DNA from 2 places in the Serratia montpellierensis genome. Region 2 is predicted to be linked to the other one. Evidence: predicted binding sites of a transcription regulator. Region 2 holds the regulator's gene; the other holds the start of a gene.
What was found. Region 2 encodes LexA, which represses DNA repair genes until DNA is damaged. Its sites were predicted from a motif close to TNCTGTATGTACATACAGNA; they were not measured.
Positions count from the first base shown of each region.

Region 1 (8,169 bases), on a different contig from region 2:
CGTCGTGCAAGGCTTCCGGATCGATGGCCTGCGGGTTATGAATGGTGTTCGCCAGCTCTTCTTTCTCGCCCCGGTAGGTGCGTTTCAATGATTCCGCCGCGTCTTTCAGCTCATCCATCGACGCCTTCAGTTCCGGCGTCAGGTTCTGCAGGCCGGCCTGTTCCGCTTTTTTCAGGCTGTCCTGCAGCTCCTGCAGCTTCAGTTCCTGAGACAGTTCGTGCTGCACCGAGGCCGCCAGCGAGCGCAGCGCGCGGATCCAGCCCGACACCGTTCTGACCGCGACCGGCAACCGTTCCGGCCCCAGGACAACCAGGCCGATCACCAGCACCAGCAGCAGCTCACTAAACCCAATGTCAAACACGGTTTATACCTGCTCTTTGTTCTTCGACTCTTCCGGTTTCACTTCCGGCTGCTTATCGGTAATAGGCTTGGCCGAGAAGTCAGCGTCATCCAGGCTGCTTTTCTCAGCCGTGTTGGGGGTCGACGGCGTGTCGTCGCCGATCGCCTTCTTGAAGCCCTTGATCGAGGCACCGAGATCGGAGCCCAGCGTGCGCAGTTTTTTGGTACCGAACAGCAGCACCACGATCACTGCGATGATCAACAATTGCGTAATACTAATACCGCCCATTTTAATTACCTCTAATTTTAAAGGGTCTTTCAAAGACAGCCCGCATTATAGGGCCGACTTTACCAGAGTGACGAATTAAATCAGGTGGTTCGCTTCCAGCCAATCACCCAGCATACGATGCCGGCGGCCATCATCCAGGCGGGAAACACCTCGACTTGCCCCAGCAGCAGCAGCGTGCCGCTTACCAAGAGTGTAGCGCCAACGCCGAACAAATAACGTGACTGCCCCTGACGAACCCGCTGAGCCTGCATTTGGTTGGTCAGCTTATCAACGCTTTGTTGCAACAGTTTATGCTGCTGCAGGCTGTCGTAAAACAGCTCGGGCAGTTCGGGCAGCTTCTCCGCCCAGAACGGCGCTTTCTCTTTCAGCGCGCGCACCACGGCAGGAATGCCGACCTGATCGCGCAGCCAGCTCTCGAGGAACGGCTTGGCGGTGGTCCACAGATCCAGCTGCGGGTAGAGCTGACGCCCCAGCCCTTCAACATACAGCAAGGTCTTCTGCAATAACACCAGCTGCGGCTGCACTTCCATATTGAAGCGGCGTGCGGTGTTGAACAGGTTGAGCAGCACGTTGCCGAAGGAAATCTCCGCCAGCGGCTTCTCGAAAATCGGCTCGCACACGGTGCGGATAGCGAATTCGAAGTCTTCCACATTGGTGTCGCGCGGCACCCAACCGGAGTCGACGTGCAGCTCCGCCACCTTGCGGTAATCGCGATTGAAGAAGGCGATGAAGTTTTCCGCCAGGTAGCGTTTATCATCCTTGTTCAGCGAGCCGACGATGCCGCAGTCGATGCCGATGTAGCAAGGATCTTCCGGATGTTCGTAGCTGACGAAAATATTACCGGGATGCATGTCCGCATGGAAGAAGCTGTCGCGGAATACCTGGGTAAAGAACACCTGAACACCGCGTTCCGCCAACAGTTTCATGTTGGTGCCCTGCTGCTCCAGCGTGGCGATGTCCGAGACTGGAATGCCGTAGATGCGCTCCATCACCAATACGCTTTCACGGCAGTAGTCGGAATAAACTTCCGGTACGTACAGCATCGGGCTGCCGTCGAAATTGCGGCGCAGCTGAATGGCGTTGGCCGCTTCGCGCAGCAGGTTCAGTTCGTCCAGCAGGGTTTTCTCGTACTCGCGCACCACTTCGCGCGGGCGCAAACGGCGGCCGTCCGGCAACAGCTTCGGCACCCAGCCGGCCAACCGGTACATCAGGCGCACGTCGGCCTTGATGATCGGCCCGATATCCGGCCGGATCACCTTCAGCACCACTTCCTGGCCGGTGGTTTTGAGCCGCGCGGTATGCACCTGCGCGATCGAGGCAGAGGCCAGCGGCTGCTGATCGAAATCGTCGAACCAGGTTTCCAGTGGGCCACCCATCGCCAGCTCGATATGCTTACGTGCCAGCGCACCGTCGAAAGGCGCTACCCGATCCTGCAGCAGCGTCAGCTGATCGGCAATCTGCGGCGGAAACAGATCGCGGCGGGTCGACATCATCTGGCCGAATTTGATCCAGACCGGCCCCAGTTCCTGCAGCGCCAGCCGCAGGCGTTCGCCCAACGGTTTGTCCTTATGCCGATTCGGCATCCAGAACAGCAGCCGGCGGCCAAAGCGCAGCGGCAGCGTCAAACGCATTGTCGGGATCAGCTCGTCCAATCCATAGCTGAGAAAAACGCGGACGATAAAATACAAACGACGCAGTTCGCCTGGGGTCATCGCTTGCCCTCCAACTTATCCATGCGAGCAATCAGCGCTTCCGCGCTGCGGGCGAGTGCATCAACTTCTTCATTGAACCACACCACTTCCAGCGGCCCCGGCGCCAGGCGCCACTCTTCCGTCAGCGCCTCCGCCACGTCCTGCTGCCGGCGCATAAAACTGCTTTTCAACAGCGAGGCGCCTTTTCCCAGCGCCTGCGTAATGCCCTGGGCGGCGATATCGCCGATATAGGGCGCCAGCCATTCCGCCGGATCCCACTCCGCCAGATCGAGCAAACCAACCAGCTGTTGCACCACCTGAATATCGCCTTCCACCGTCAATTCGCCGCTGCGCATCAGCACCGGCAACTGCTGGCGATCGCGCAGCTTCAGTAAGGCGGGAATGCGGCTGCGCACGGTGCAATCGGCGCTGTCTTCAGACTGCCCCAGCACGTCCACACGCAGTTCGCTGAACACCAGTACCAGCGGTGAAGCCAGTTCTTCCAGTTCGATGCGCAGCACCTTGCCCGCCAGGCGTTGGCGAGCAGCTTTCATGCTGCGATCGCGAAACAGCAGGTTATTCAGCGAGGTTTCCAGCGCACCGGTCAGCAGAGGGGTAAACAGCATCGGCATCTCCCTCTCAGAACTTGAAGCCGCGATGCAGGGCGACAATCCCACCGGTCAGGTTGAAATAGGTGACGTTTTCAAAACCGGCGTTGCCCATCATGCCTTTCAGGGTTGCCTGATCGGGGTGCATACGGATCGATTCCGCCAGGTAGCGGTAGCTGTCCGGATCTTTCACCACCAGCTCGCCGATCTTCGGCAACACGTGGAAGGAGTAGGCGTCGTAAGCCTTGCTCAGCGGTGCCAGCAGCGGCTTGGAGAATTCCAGCACCAGCAGGCGGCCGCCCGGCTTCAGCACGCGGAACATCGAGCGCAGCGCTTTGTCTTTGTCGGTGACGTTGCGCAGGCCAAAGGAGATGGTGATGCAATCGAAGTAGTTATCCGGGAACGGCAGCGCTTCAGCGTTGGCCTGCACGTAATTGATGTTGCCGACGATGCCGCGATCGCGCAGCTTCTCGCGCCCCATCTTCAGCATCGAATCGTTGATGTCCGCCAGCACCACCTGCCCCTGCTCGCCAACCATGCGGGAGAACTTGGCCGCCAGGTCGCCGGTGCCGCCGGCCAGATCCAGCACGCGCTGCCCACGGCGCACGCCGCTGCAGTCAATGGTGAAACGCTTCCAGATACGGTGGATGCCGAACGACATCAGGTCGTTCATCACGTCATACTTTGCCGCTACCGAATGAAAAACGTCCGCCACCATGGCCTGTTTTTCGTCTCTAGCGACGGTGCGAAAACCGAAATCGGTGGTTTCCTGCGGTTGATCTGCCATTGTCCTGCCTGCTATTCAGTCAATTTTGTGTGGATGAGTGTACCAGAAGCCTGGGGAATACCCCACCTCGCCACGGCCTCAGCCGTGCGAAACGAAGCCCGGTTCCCCGGCGGTATCGTCATCGTCTTTCGTCTGCGGCAGCGCGGCGACATCATCGTCGTTCGCCTCTTCCGCGTCATCGTGTTGCGCGCCGGCTTGCTGCGCCAGCAGCGGGTTGATCGGCCGTTTGACCTCAACCCCCAGCGCGCGGAAACCTTCAATTTGGCCGATAAGATTACCACGGCCTTCGCTCAGTTTGTTCATCGCCTGACGATAACTGCCCTGCGCCTTGTCCAGGCTCTGCCCCAGCGCGGACATATCGTCCACGAACAGCCGCATCTTGTCATACAGTTTCGCCGCGCGATCGGCGATGCGCTGGGCATTTTGGCTCTGATGCTCATAGCGCCACAGGTTGGTGATGGTACGCAGTGCCACCAGCAACGTGGTCGGGCTGACCAGCATGATGTTGTGCTTAAGCGCTTCGCTGATCAGCTCCGGCTCGCGATCGATAGCCAGCAGGAAGGCAGGCTCGACCGGAATGAACATCAGCACATAGTCCAGCGAGCGCAGCCCCGGCAGCTGCTGATAGTCCTTGCGGCCCAGCATGCGAATGTGGCCGCGCAGCGAGGCGATATGTTCGCTCAGCGCCGCTTCGCGCTCCACCTCGTCTTCACCGTTGAAATAGCGCTCGTAGGCGATCAGCGACATCTTCGCGTCAATCACCACATCCTTGCCCTGCGGCAGGCGCACGATCACATCGGGCTGCATGCGGCTCTGGTGATCCACCCGCACGTTGACCTGCGTTTCATACTCGTGCCCTTCGCGCAGGCCAGAGGCCTCCAGTACCCGGCTCAGCACCACCTCACCCCAGTTGCCCTGCGTTTTGTTGTCGCCTTTCAGCGCCTTGGTGAGGTTAATGGCCTCGCGCGCCATCTGCGCGTTCAACTGCTGTAGATTACGTATCTCGTGCGTCAGCGTGTGGCGCTCCCGCGCTTCCTGGCCAAAGCTGTCCTGAACCTGGCGGCGGAAACCGTCCAGCTGTTCGCGCAGCGGCAGCAGTAAACGATCCAAGCTTTGCTTATTTTGCTCGTCCACCTTGCGGCCGCTGTGTTCAAAAATGCGGTTGGCGAGATTTTCAAACTGGGTGGTGAGGCGCTGTTCGCTGTTGATCAGCAGGCGTTGCTTCTCCTCCGCCGCCATACGCGTCTCTTCCAGACGGATGGTGACTTCGCGCAGCTCGGCCTCCTGCGCGCTGTTAACCTCGCGTTGGGCGCGCAGCTCCTGGTTAAGCAGCTCGCATTCGTTGCGCCAATGATTGAGCTGTTGCAGCTTTTCATGCCCGGCCGCCAGTTGGCTGTGCAGGTTACGCAGCTCCAGCTCGCTCTGCCGCAGCTGCTGCTCGTGGCGCTGCAGAGTCTCCTGCCGCGCGGCCATTTCCTGCTGCGCCTGCTGCAACGCTTGCTCCAGCAACCGCAGCTCGGTTTCATGTTGCGCATTCGTCTGCTGCACCCGCAGACTGGCGATCAGCCACCCCAACAGCATGCCGATCGCTACGCCGCCAATCCCATAAATCAGACTGGTATCCACCCTGCCTCCTGTTGCACCTTGCCGTTCCGGCGTTTCGCACGCCCATTGCCCGTCACGTTAAGGGGAGGCTGTATGGATGTCCAGCCTGATTTTGCCCGCCGCGCACAATATTGCGCGGCGCTGCGCAATTTAGCGAGAAATCAGCCCAGCCACTGGCTGAGCCACTTGATGCCGAACGCCCCCGGCGCCAGAATGCCGAACGCCCAGATCATCGCCGACGTGACGTTGGCCAGTTGGAAATAGCGCTGCGGCATGCCGCAAATGCCGCCCACCAGCGGCACCACGGCGCGCAGCGGGCCGAAAAAGCGGCCGATGAAAATGCCCAGCACGCCCCAGCGCTCAAAGAAGGCATGGCCACGCGCCAGCAGCTGCGGATTGCGCGACAGCGGCCACATATGGGCCACGCGATCCTGATAGTGATAGCCGATCCAGTAAGAGAGCCAGTCGCCGAAAAACGCCCCGGCGGCGGCGGCGGCCCAAATCGGCCAAAAAGCGATGCCGCTTTCGCCGATCAGCGCGCCCAGCGCCAGCAGGATCACCGTGGCCGGCAGCAGCAGCGACAAAAACGCCAGCGACTCGCCGAACGCCAGGAAGAAGATGATGGGAATTGCCCAGCCTTCGTGCTGACGCACGACGTCGCTGACCCAGTTGATAACGTCATTGAGGCTCAATGCAGGGCTCCTGATACGCGATGGTTCGCCGTCTAGGATAAGCCGGGGCGAGTTAAACCCCGGCTAAACACGCGGCAATTTACTCGAGGTAGAACGCCTGCAGCGCTTCGCGCTGGGCCGCGCCCAGGCCGTATTCCGCTTCCAGCCAGCGGTCAGTGGAGCCATATTGCCGGCGGATGCAGCCCAACGCCGTCATCAGGAACTCCTCGCGCGCGCTGAGCACGTAGGCGAATTGCTCCAGCGCCGCCGCATTCAGCTTGATAGACAGCTGATCCAGCATCTGCTCGCGGAAAGCGGCCAGCGTGGTTTCGGTCAGCAGATAGTCTTCCAGCACCGTCGCTTCGTCGGCCCCCAGCGCAAACAGCACCAGCGCCGAACCGACCCCGGTGCGATCCTTGCCGACCGCGCAGTGCTGCACGATCGCGCCGCCGCCAGGGTTGCTCAACAGCTGCGCCAGCCGCTGATAGGCCGCATTGCCGAACGGCAGACGGCGATACAACTCCAGCATGAACGCCCGGGCGTCGAAAGCGGCCAGCGTTTCATTGGTGAGCTTTTCCAGGTTGGCGTTAACTTCGCTGCTCAGCGGGTTAGCCGGCACGTGGTGATAGTCGGCGCCATTCCACAGAATATCTGGTTTTGCCTGCACTTCGTCGGCATCGCGGTAGTCCAGCACCGAACGCACCGGCACCCCAGCGAGGAAAATACAGTCGTTTTCCGTCAGCCGCTCGAGAGAACCGGAGCGGAACAGCAGGCCGCGTTTGATGCGGCGCCCGTCGGCCACGCCGTTGCCGCCGAAGTCGCGGAAATTAATGCCGCCGTCGAGCGGCGCAAGCGAAGGATGAAGCAGGATCTGGGCGGTCATAAACGTCCTCGTTGTTTTTGTTATGACAACGCGCGGCGGCCATCGGCGCAGCGCTGATGAGTATCACCGTAACAGATTAGCCGCGAATGGAAAAACGGGCCGCGTCGGCGGCCCGTTCAGTTCGTTGACAAAGGAGGAAAAAACGTGGTTTTTCCTCCTTTGTGGTCATCAGCCGAAAATCAATAAATTGATTTTCCCTGTTTGTTATCCGCTGCTCTTTGCAAACCCTGCAATGGCATGAAGTTTGTCATCAACCTCAACGGGCCGCGTCGGCGGCCCGTTGAGGGGGAAGGCGATTACAGCAGGCGGCGGGCGGCGTCCACTACGATCTGCACCGCTTTGCTTTCGGTGTTTTTCATGGTCTCGGCGTTCGGGATCTCTTGCTGGGTACGGTTGACGATCACCCCGGCCACCATACCGGCACGCAGGCCCTGGCTGGCGCACATGGTCAGCAACGTCGCGGATTCCATTTCATAGTTCATCACGCCCATCGCCTGCCATTCTTCCATCGAGCCTTTGAAACGGCTAACGACGCGGCCAGAGTAGGTATCGTAACGTTCCTGGCCCGGATAGAAGGTATCGGAAGACGCGGTCACGCCAATGTGCGTGGTGGCGCCGCTGGCCTTGGCCGCTTCCACCAGCGCAGTGGTGCAGGCGAAGTCTGCGACCGCCGGGAACTCCATCGGCGCAAAGTGCAGGCTGGCGCCGTCGAGACGTACCGCCGCCGTGGTGACCAGCACGTCGCCGACGTTGATATTGGCCTGAATGGCACCGGTGGTGCCGATGCGCAGGAAGGTGCGAATGCCCAGCTGCGCCAGCTCTTCCACCGCGATAGAGGTAGACGGGCCGCCGATACCGGTGGAGCAGACGATCACCGCCTTGCCGTCCAGCTCTGCGCGCCAGGTAGTGAATTCACGATGGGAGGCCAGATGCACCGGATTTTCCATCAGCTTGGCAATCTTCTCTACGCGCTGCGGATCGCCCGGCACGATGGCAAGCTGGGCCCCTTGTAAATCGTTCTTGGTGAGGCCGAGATGAAAAACGTCAGACTGAGACATACGAGACTCCTCATGGATCATGTTTATTGGGAGGAACAAAAAAGCACTCTACTGAAAATCGCCGCTTAATTTCGTGACGATAGTCACTATGAAAAGAGAAACAAATTACATGCTACATATTTTTTGTGAATTTAGTCACAAAAAACCCATTAATGGCCCTCTGTGCACCGCTGAACCTCAGTCTAGCCGACAAATCTTGCTGTCTCTCTGCCGATTGGTTACTCGTTGAAACTATCTA
Region 1 is NZ_VOSN01000001.1:15,821-23,989, forward strand. Features, by position in the region: gene tatB (Sec-independent protein translocase protein TatB) at 1-361, opposite strand, end outside; gene tatA (Sec-independent protein translocase subunit TatA) at 365-628, opposite strand; gene ubiB (ubiquinone biosynthesis regulatory protein kinase UbiB) at 709-2,340, opposite strand; gene ubiJ (ubiquinone biosynthesis protein UbiJ) at 2,337-2,945, opposite strand; gene ubiE (bifunctional demethylmenaquinone methyltransferase/2-methoxy-6-polyprenyl-1,4-benzoquinol methylase UbiE) at 2,959-3,714, opposite strand; gene rmuC (DNA recombination protein RmuC) at 3,793-5,340, opposite strand; gene FUU19_RS00105 (DedA family protein) at 5,481-6,011, opposite strand; gene FUU19_RS00110 (tyrosine-protein phosphatase) at 6,091-6,873, opposite strand; gene udp (uridine phosphorylase) at 7,170-7,931, opposite strand.
Region 1: a site for LexA is predicted at 5,407-5,426, ahead of rmuC (DNA recombination protein RmuC). Genes of this name have one in related genera too.

Region 2 (8,169 bases):
ATATACGGATACAGCGCTTCGACGATCGCCACGCTGTCCGGCACCGCGGTCTGCGCGCCGAACAGTTCGCCGTCGACCCGCGCCAGGATGCCCGGGTTCTGGTACGCCTCGCGCCCCATCATCACGCCGTCCAGATGCTGCAGGTGCTGCTGCGCCTCTTCCAGCGTTTTCACCCCGCCGTTGATGGCGATGGTCAGCGCCGGGAAATCCCGCTTCAACTGATAAACGCGCGGGTAGTCCAGCGGCGGCACTTCGCGGTTCTCTTTCGGGCTGAGGCCGGAGAGCCAGGCCTTGCGCGCGTGGATGGTGAACATATCGCACTCGCCGCGCCCGGCGACGGTCTGGATAAAGTCGCACAGGAAGGCGTAGCTGTCCTGATCGTCGATGCCGATGCGGGTCTTCACCGTCACCGGGATCGACACCACGTCGCGCATCGCCTTGATGCAGTCGGCGACCAGCGTCGCCTGCCCCATCAAACAGGCGCCGAACATGCCGTTTTGCACGCGATCGGACGGGCAGCCGACGTTGAGGTTAATCTCGTCGTAACCGCGCTGCTCCGCCAGCTTGGCGCAGTGCGCCAGCGCGGCCGGATCGCTGCCGCCCAGCTGCAGCGCCACCGGATGCTCTTCTTCGCTGTAGGCCAGGTAATCGCCCTTGCCGTGGATGATCGCGCCGGTGGTCACCATTTCGGTGTACAGCAGCGTTTCCTTGGTCAGGAGGCGGTGGAAGTAACGGCAATGACGATCGGTCCAGTCGAGCATCGGCGCGATGGAGAAACGATGGGCGGCGTAGGTTGGGGCGTGGTTGTCTTTCGTCATGCTGAGTTACTGGCTACCTGAGTCTGTCTGGGTTCAACGAACGGCGCGCGGCCGCAAACGGCTATTATAACGACAATCGGCGCCGTTGGGAAAACCCGCCTTCGCTTCCCCCCTATTCCAACGCGCGGATAACCCGGCACGGCTGCCCCAGCGCCAGCACATTGGCCGGGATGTCGCCGGTCACGATGCTGCCCGCGCCGATAGTCGTGCCGTCGCCGATGGTCACTCCCGGCAGGATCACCACGTTACCACCGATCCACACGTTGTTGCCGATGGACACCGGCTGTGCCGAAGTGCGGAAAGGAAAGGCCGGGTCGCCGGTAAAGCGTTCGCCAGCCTTCAGCGGGTGGCTCGGCGTGTAGATTTGCACGTTGGGGCCGATCAGCGTGTTGTCGCCGATGGTGATGGTATTGCAATCGAGGAACACCGCATTGACATTGATAAAACAGTTCTTGCCGATACGAACATGCTGCCCATAGTCGCACCAGAATGGCGTTTCAATCCAGCTCGCCTCGCCCCAGGCGCCGAACAGCTCACCGAGCAGGCGGTTTTTTTCGTCCGCCTGATGCGAATCCAGCTCGCCCAGGCTTTTGGTTAACGCTCTGGCCCGATGGTACATAGCAATCAGTTCTTCATCGCGGCTGTTGTACTCCAGGCCGCTTAACAGCTTCTCTCTTTCCGTCATCACACAAGGCTCCTGCTCATAGCGGGGTGAAACGCGTTATACCGCCCTCGCCCGCCGCTCTCCAGCGCTAAAACCGGCAATGTTGATTTGCCGCCCGGCGGAGGGGAAAAGTTGTGATGCATCTCTCTTTTAGCGACCTCGACGCGCTTTTCCCTGCGCTATCCTCAGGGGAAAAGGGGGCAACTCTCGGCGATTCGCCGTAATCATGGTAAAATCGGCTTTTTTACGTACCGGGATATTTGCGATGAACTCAACCACCCAGGAAAAGCTGTTGGCACAGGCGGAACGCCTCTGCCAGCAACGCAATGTGCGATTGACGCCGCAACGGCTGGAAGTGCTGCGTCTGATGACTCAGCAACCCGGTGCAATCAGCGCTTATGACCTGCTCGATCTGCTGCGCGTCGCCGAACCGCAGGCCAAGCCGCCGACGGTATACCGCGCGCTGGATTTTCTGCTGGAGCAAGGGTTTATCCATCGAGTGGAATCGGCCAACAGTTACGTGCTGTGCCACCATTTCGAACAGCCGATGCACACGTCCGCACTGTTTATCTGCGACCGCTGCGGCCAGGTGACCGAACGCACGACAGAAGGCGTAGAGGAAACGCTGCAGAAACTGGCGCAGGAAGCCGGATTTGCGCTGCGGCACAGCGTGGTGGAAGCACACGGTCTGTGCGCCGGCTGCGTGGAGGTTGAGGCGTGCGACAGCAAGCATGACTGCGCCGAACACGATCACAGCATCGCCATCAAGAAGAAGTAATACGAAGTCAGGTACCTCCCTGTACCTGCGGCCGGGGCGCCAGAGGATGAGAGCGACGCCGGCCTGCGCTGGGTAAGCCGCCTTCAATGGCGGCCCTGCAGATTACCAGCGGTGTTTGGTGTGATCTTCCCAGGCTTTCACCTCTTTCTCGGCCGCCTCTTTCTGGTAACCGTAGCGCTCCTGGATTTTGCCGACCAGCTGTTCGCGTTTCCCTTCGATGACCGTCAGATCGTCATCGGTCAGCTTGCCCCATTTTTCCTTCACTTTGCCTTTAAGCTGCTTCCAGTTACCGTCGGCTTGATCTTTATTCATAGTCTCTCCGTTAACCTGTGGTGAATCAGTGATCCCTGTCGCCGGCCGGGGTTAACCAGAAATTTTTCTGACCGATACCCCCTTCACCTTAAGGAATACCGTTCCCCTTTATTCTCCAGCCACATGATTCATTCTAGTTGAACATGGAAATAAAAAAGCCAAACATCAGAATAAAAAACCATTAAAAAACAAAATAAAAATAAAAAACGCCAACAAACAACGAACTAAGCCGGGAAAAACCAGGCTGAAAACATGTAAGCAAACATGAACCAAAACATAAGGGAAATTAATAATTAACCCAGCAAAGCGTCCGGTTTAGCGAGCGGCAAACCAGCTGCCGCGCACCTGATGGCGGTGCCAAATCCAACCCAGCGCCACGCCGCGCAACGTCAGAAACACCGCCAGCGCCAGCCAAAGCCCGTGGTTGCCAAGCAGCGGCACGCTGAACAGCGCCACGCCATATCCTGCCGCGGCCACCGCCATGCTGTTACGCATCTCGGCGCCGCGCGTGGCGCCGATAAACATGCCGTCCAGCAAATAGCACCACACCCCGACCAGCGGCAGAATGACCTGCCACGGTAAATAGTGGGCGGCCAACGCACGCAGCTCCGGTAAGGAGGTCAACGCCGCCACGATCTGCTGGCCTGGTGTATGCCATCACCGGCCGAAGGCCAACGCGACCAACCCCGCCTGCCTGCAGGCCGCGTGCCACACCTTACGCAGTTGGCTGTCGTCCCGGGCACCGTAGGCGTGGCCCGAATGGGCCTCCACCGCATAAGCGAAGCCGTCGAGCGCATAGGCGGTAAACGTCAGCAGGTTCATCAACACCGCGTTAACCGCCACCACGTCGCTCCCCAGGCGAGCGCCGAAAATGGTCAGCGATGCGAAGCACAGTTGCAGCAACAGTGAACGCAACATGATGTCGCGGTTAAGCGCCAGCAGCCGACGCAGATCGCCACGCCAGGCCTGACGCAGCATCGGCAGGGTGATACCGCGCAGGCGCATTACCCGCCACGCCAGCCACAGGCCAAGCAAGAACGTGGCATATTCGGCGATGGCGGTTGCCGCCGCCGCCCCTCGCACGTTCCAGCCCAGGCCCATCACCAGCCAGATATCCAGCACGATGTTCAGCAGGTTGCCGACGATCAGCAGGATCACCGGCGCCCGCACGTACTGCACGCCGAGCAGCCAGCCCAGCAGCACCAGATTAGCCAGCGCCGCCGGCGCACTCAGCCAGCGGATTTCAAGAAAACGCCGCGCCTGTTCCAGCACCTCGCCATTACCACCGACGATCCGCAGCGCCAGTTCGATCAGCGGGTAGCGCAGCAGGACGATCGCCGCCCCGGCCAGCAGCGCCAGCAGCAGCGGCTGCATAAAGGCGCGCGCCAGCGCCTGCGGGTTCTGTGCCCCCAGCGCCTGCGCCGCCAGGCCGGTGGTGCTCATGCGCAGGAACAACAGCAGCATGAACAGGAAGCTGGTCGCCACCGCGCCGATCGCGACGCCCCCCAGATAGATCGGGCTGTCGAGGTGGCCGATCACCGCGGTGTCCACCAGCCCGAGCAGCGGTACGGTGATATTGGAGAAAATCATCGGCAAAGCCAGGCGCCACAGGGCTTTATCGGTGTCGCTGGTGAAGACGGAAATCAAGCGCATGATGAAATGTTCCCGTAGCAGTGGCGAAGGACAAGGTCAGAAACAAAAACGCCCCAGAACAGGGGCGATTGATACAAGGGGTGGCACTGAGGGTGCGGCGATTAGATCCAGTCGCCGTTGCGTATCACGCCGACCGCCAGCCCTTCGATAGTGAAATTCTGCTGGCGCAGATCGACCACGATCGGTTGGAATTCGTTGTTCTCCGGCAGCAACTCGACCACGTTGCCGTGTTTTTTCAGGCGTTTGACCGTCACTTCGTCTTCGATGCGTGCCACCACGACCTGGCCGTTGCGCACGTCTTGCGTTTTGTGCACCGCCAGCAGATCGCCGTCCAGAATGCCGATGTCGCGCATCGACATGCCGTTCACCCGCAGCAGGAAATCGGCGCTCGGCTTAAACAGGGAAGGATCCACCTGGTAGTGCCCTTCGATGTGCTGCTGCGCCAACAGCGGCTCGCCGGCGGCGACGCGGCCGATCAGCGGCAGCCCCTCTTCTTCTTCCATCAGCAGGCGGATACCGCGCGACGCACCGGAGACGATTTCGATCACGCCTTTGCGTGCCAGCGCCTTCAGGTGCTCTTCGGCGGCGTTAGGCGAACGGAACCCCAGACGCATCGCGATCTCGGCACGCGTTGGCGGCATGCCCGTTTGCGAAATATGATCGCGAATCAGATCGTAGACCTCTTGCTGTCTGGTAGTTAGTGCTTTCATTCCGCCCCCTGTTTGTTTATACAGTCTTGCTGTGAGTATATACAGGTAAGCGCGGATTGGGAACCGAAGAATAAATAAAAATCAGTCAGTAGGCGCCTTTCGTCAGCCAAAATGCTGCCACAAGACCGTGCCCCAAACGAACAGCGCCAGTACGATCGCCAGCGACACCGCCGCCGACCCCATGTCCTTGGCCCGTCCGGACAGCTCATGGTGTTCGCTGCCGATGCGATCCACCACCGCCTCGATCGCGCTGTTCAGGATCTCGACGATCATCACCAGCGCTACCGATCCGATCAATAAAATGCGCGCTATCGCACCCACATCCAGCCAGACTGCCAGTATGATAGCCAAGAGGGTGACCACCAGTTCCTGTCGGAACGCCGCCTCGTGTTGCCAGGCGGCGGAAAGCCCTTTATAGGAATAGCCGGCGGCCTTGATGATGCGGGTCAGTCCGGTTGCTTGGTTTGCCATGTTTTCGTGCCTTTCTCAGAGGTCGGTCATAATAACAAGAGTCTAGAACAGTCCGCGCTGACGGCTCTCGGTTTTCGAACACCACAGATCTGCTACCCGGTTTCTGGTATGCTTGCGGCGCATTGCTAACAAGAGGCTTCACGTTGTTTATGTCAGGTTGGCGTAAAATTTATTATAAAATATTGAATTTACCACTTAAATTGTTGGTAAGAAGTAAGGTCATCCCTTCAGATCCGGTTACCGAGCTAGGGTTGGATCCCTCACGGCCGATTTTGTATGTTTTACCTTACAATTCCAAGGCGGATTTGCTGACGCTGCGCACCCAGTGCCTGGCGCAGGATCTGCCCGATCCGCTCAACTCGCTGGAGATCGACGGCACCGTGCTGCCGAGCTACGTGTTCATTCACGACGGCCCGCGCGTGTTCCGCTACTACACCCCGAAAGAAGAGTCGGTAAAGCTGTTCCACGACTATCTGGATCTGCATCGCAGCAATCCGGATCTCGACATTCAGATGCTTCCGGTTTCGGTCATGTTCGGCCGCTCGCCGGGCCGCGAAGGCCACGGCACGCCGCACCTGCGTCTGTTGAACGGCGTGCAGAAATTCTTCGCCGTGCTGTGGCTCGGCCGCGACAGCTTCGTGCGTTTCTCCAACACCGTTTCGCTGCGCCGCATGGCGACCGAACACGGCACGGATAAAACCATCGCGCAGAAACTGGCGCGCGTGGCACGCATGCACTTCTCGCGTCAGCGCCTGGCCGCGGTAGGCCCGAGCCTGCCGGCCCGTCAGGATCTGTTCAACAAGCTGTTGGCGTCCAAAGCGATCGAAAAAGCGGTCGAGGACGAAGCGCGCAGCAAGAAGATCTCGCACGAGAAGGCCCAACAGAACGCCATCGCGCTGATGGAAGAGATCGCCGCCGATTTCTCCTACGAAACCGTGCGCCTGTCCGACCGCGTGCTGAGCTGGACCTGGAACCGGCTGTATCAGGGCATCAACGTCACCAACGCCGAACGCGTGCGCCAGCTGGCGCAGGACGGCCACGAGATCGTCTACGTGCCCTGCCACCGCAGCCACATGGATTATCTGCTGCTGTCCTACGTGCTGTATCACCAGGGCCTGGTGCCGCCGCACATCGCCGCCGGCATCAACCTCAACTTCTGGCCGGCGGGTCCGATCTTCCGCCGCCTGGGCGCGTTCTTCATCCGCCGCACCTTCAAGGGCAACAAGCTGTACTCGACGGTGTTCCGCGAATACCTCGGCGAGCTGTTCACCCGCGGTTACTCGGTGGAATACTTCGTGGAAGGCGGCCGTTCCCGCACCGGGCGTCTGCTGGAGCCGAAGACCGGCACCCTGTCGATGACCATTCAGGCGATGCTGCGCGGCGGTGCCCGTCCGATCACGCTGGTGCCGATCTACATCGGCTACGAGCACGTGATGGAAGTGGGCACCTATGCCAAAGAGCTGCGTGGCGCCACCAAGGAAAAAGAGAGCCTGCTGCAGATGCTGCGCGGCCTGCGCAAGCTGCGCAATCTGGGCCAGGGTTATGTCAACTTTGGCGAGCCGCTGCCGTTGACCGCTTACCTCAACCAGCACGTGCCGCAGTGGCGCGAGTCTATCGATCCGATCGAGGCTCAGCGCCCAAGCTGGCTGACGCCGACGGTCAACGATCTGGCCGGCCAGATCATGGTGCGCATCAACAACGCCGCCGCGGCCAACGCCATGAACCTGTGCTCCACCGCGCTGCTGGCCTCGCGCCAGCGTTCGCTGACCCGCGAACAATTGCTCGAGCAGCTCGAGTGCTACCTGCAGCTGATGCGCAATGCGCCTTACGCGCATGACGTCACCGTACCGACGCAAACGCCGGACGAGCTGCTGGATCACGCGCTGAACATGAACAAGTTCGAGGTGGAAAAGGACAACATCGGCGACATCATCATTCTGCCGCGCGAGCAGGCGGTGCTGATGACCTATTACCGCAACAACATCCACCACCTGCTGGTGTTGCCGTCGCTGATCGCCAGCATTGTGATGCATCATCGCCGGGTGTCGCGCACCGAGCTGCTGCGCCAGATCGGCATGATCTACCCGATGCTGAAAGCCGAGCTGTTCCTGCATAACGATAAGGAACAGCTGTCGGAAGTGCTGCGGCCGATGATCGACGAGCTGATCCGTCAACAGCTGATCTGCGACAAAGGCGACGAGCTGGTGCTGAACCCGGCGCGCATTCGCCCGCTGCAGCTGCTGGCCGCCGGGGTGCGCGAAACCCTGCAACGCTACGCCATCACTATGTCGATCCTCAGCGCCAACCCGAGCATCAACCGCGGCGCGCTGGAGAAAGAGAGCCGCATCATGGCGCAACGTCTGTCGGTGCTGCACGGCATCAACGCGCCGGAGTTCTTCGACAAGGCGGTGTTCTCCACCCTGGTGGCGACGCTGCGCGAAGAAGGCTATATCAACGACAGCGGCGATGCGATCCGCGAACACACCCTCGAGGTGTACAACATGCTGAGCGATCTGATCACGCCGGAAATCAAGCTGACCATCGAAAGCGTCAACATGCCGGAAGAGACCAACGTTCTGCCGCAAGCCGATGCGGAAGAAGAGCAAGACGAGTGATTTCGTCCGGCGCGGAAACACAAAAGGCACCCCGAGGGGTGCCTTTTTTCTTGCTGCAGGAAACCGTTACGCCGGCAGATAGCTCAGCGCGATGCCGATAAACACCACCAGTCCGACATAGTTGTTCTGCAGGAAGGCCTTGAAGCAG
Region 2 is NZ_VOSN01000021.1:251,219-259,387, forward strand. Features, by position in the region: gene dusA (tRNA dihydrouridine(20/20a) synthase DusA) at 1-818, opposite strand, end outside; gene FUU19_RS21815 (sugar O-acetyltransferase) at 931-1,503, opposite strand; gene zur (zinc uptake transcriptional repressor Zur) at 1,748-2,260, shown strand; gene FUU19_RS21825 (CsbD family protein) at 2,363-2,572, opposite strand; partial or broken gene dinF (MATE family efflux transporter DinF) at 2,888-4,225, opposite strand; gene lexA (transcriptional repressor LexA) at 4,327-4,935, opposite strand; gene FUU19_RS21840 (diacylglycerol kinase) at 5,038-5,406, opposite strand; gene plsB (glycerol-3-phosphate 1-O-acyltransferase PlsB) at 5,556-8,021, shown strand; gene ubiA (4-hydroxybenzoate octaprenyltransferase) at 8,088-8,169, opposite strand, start outside.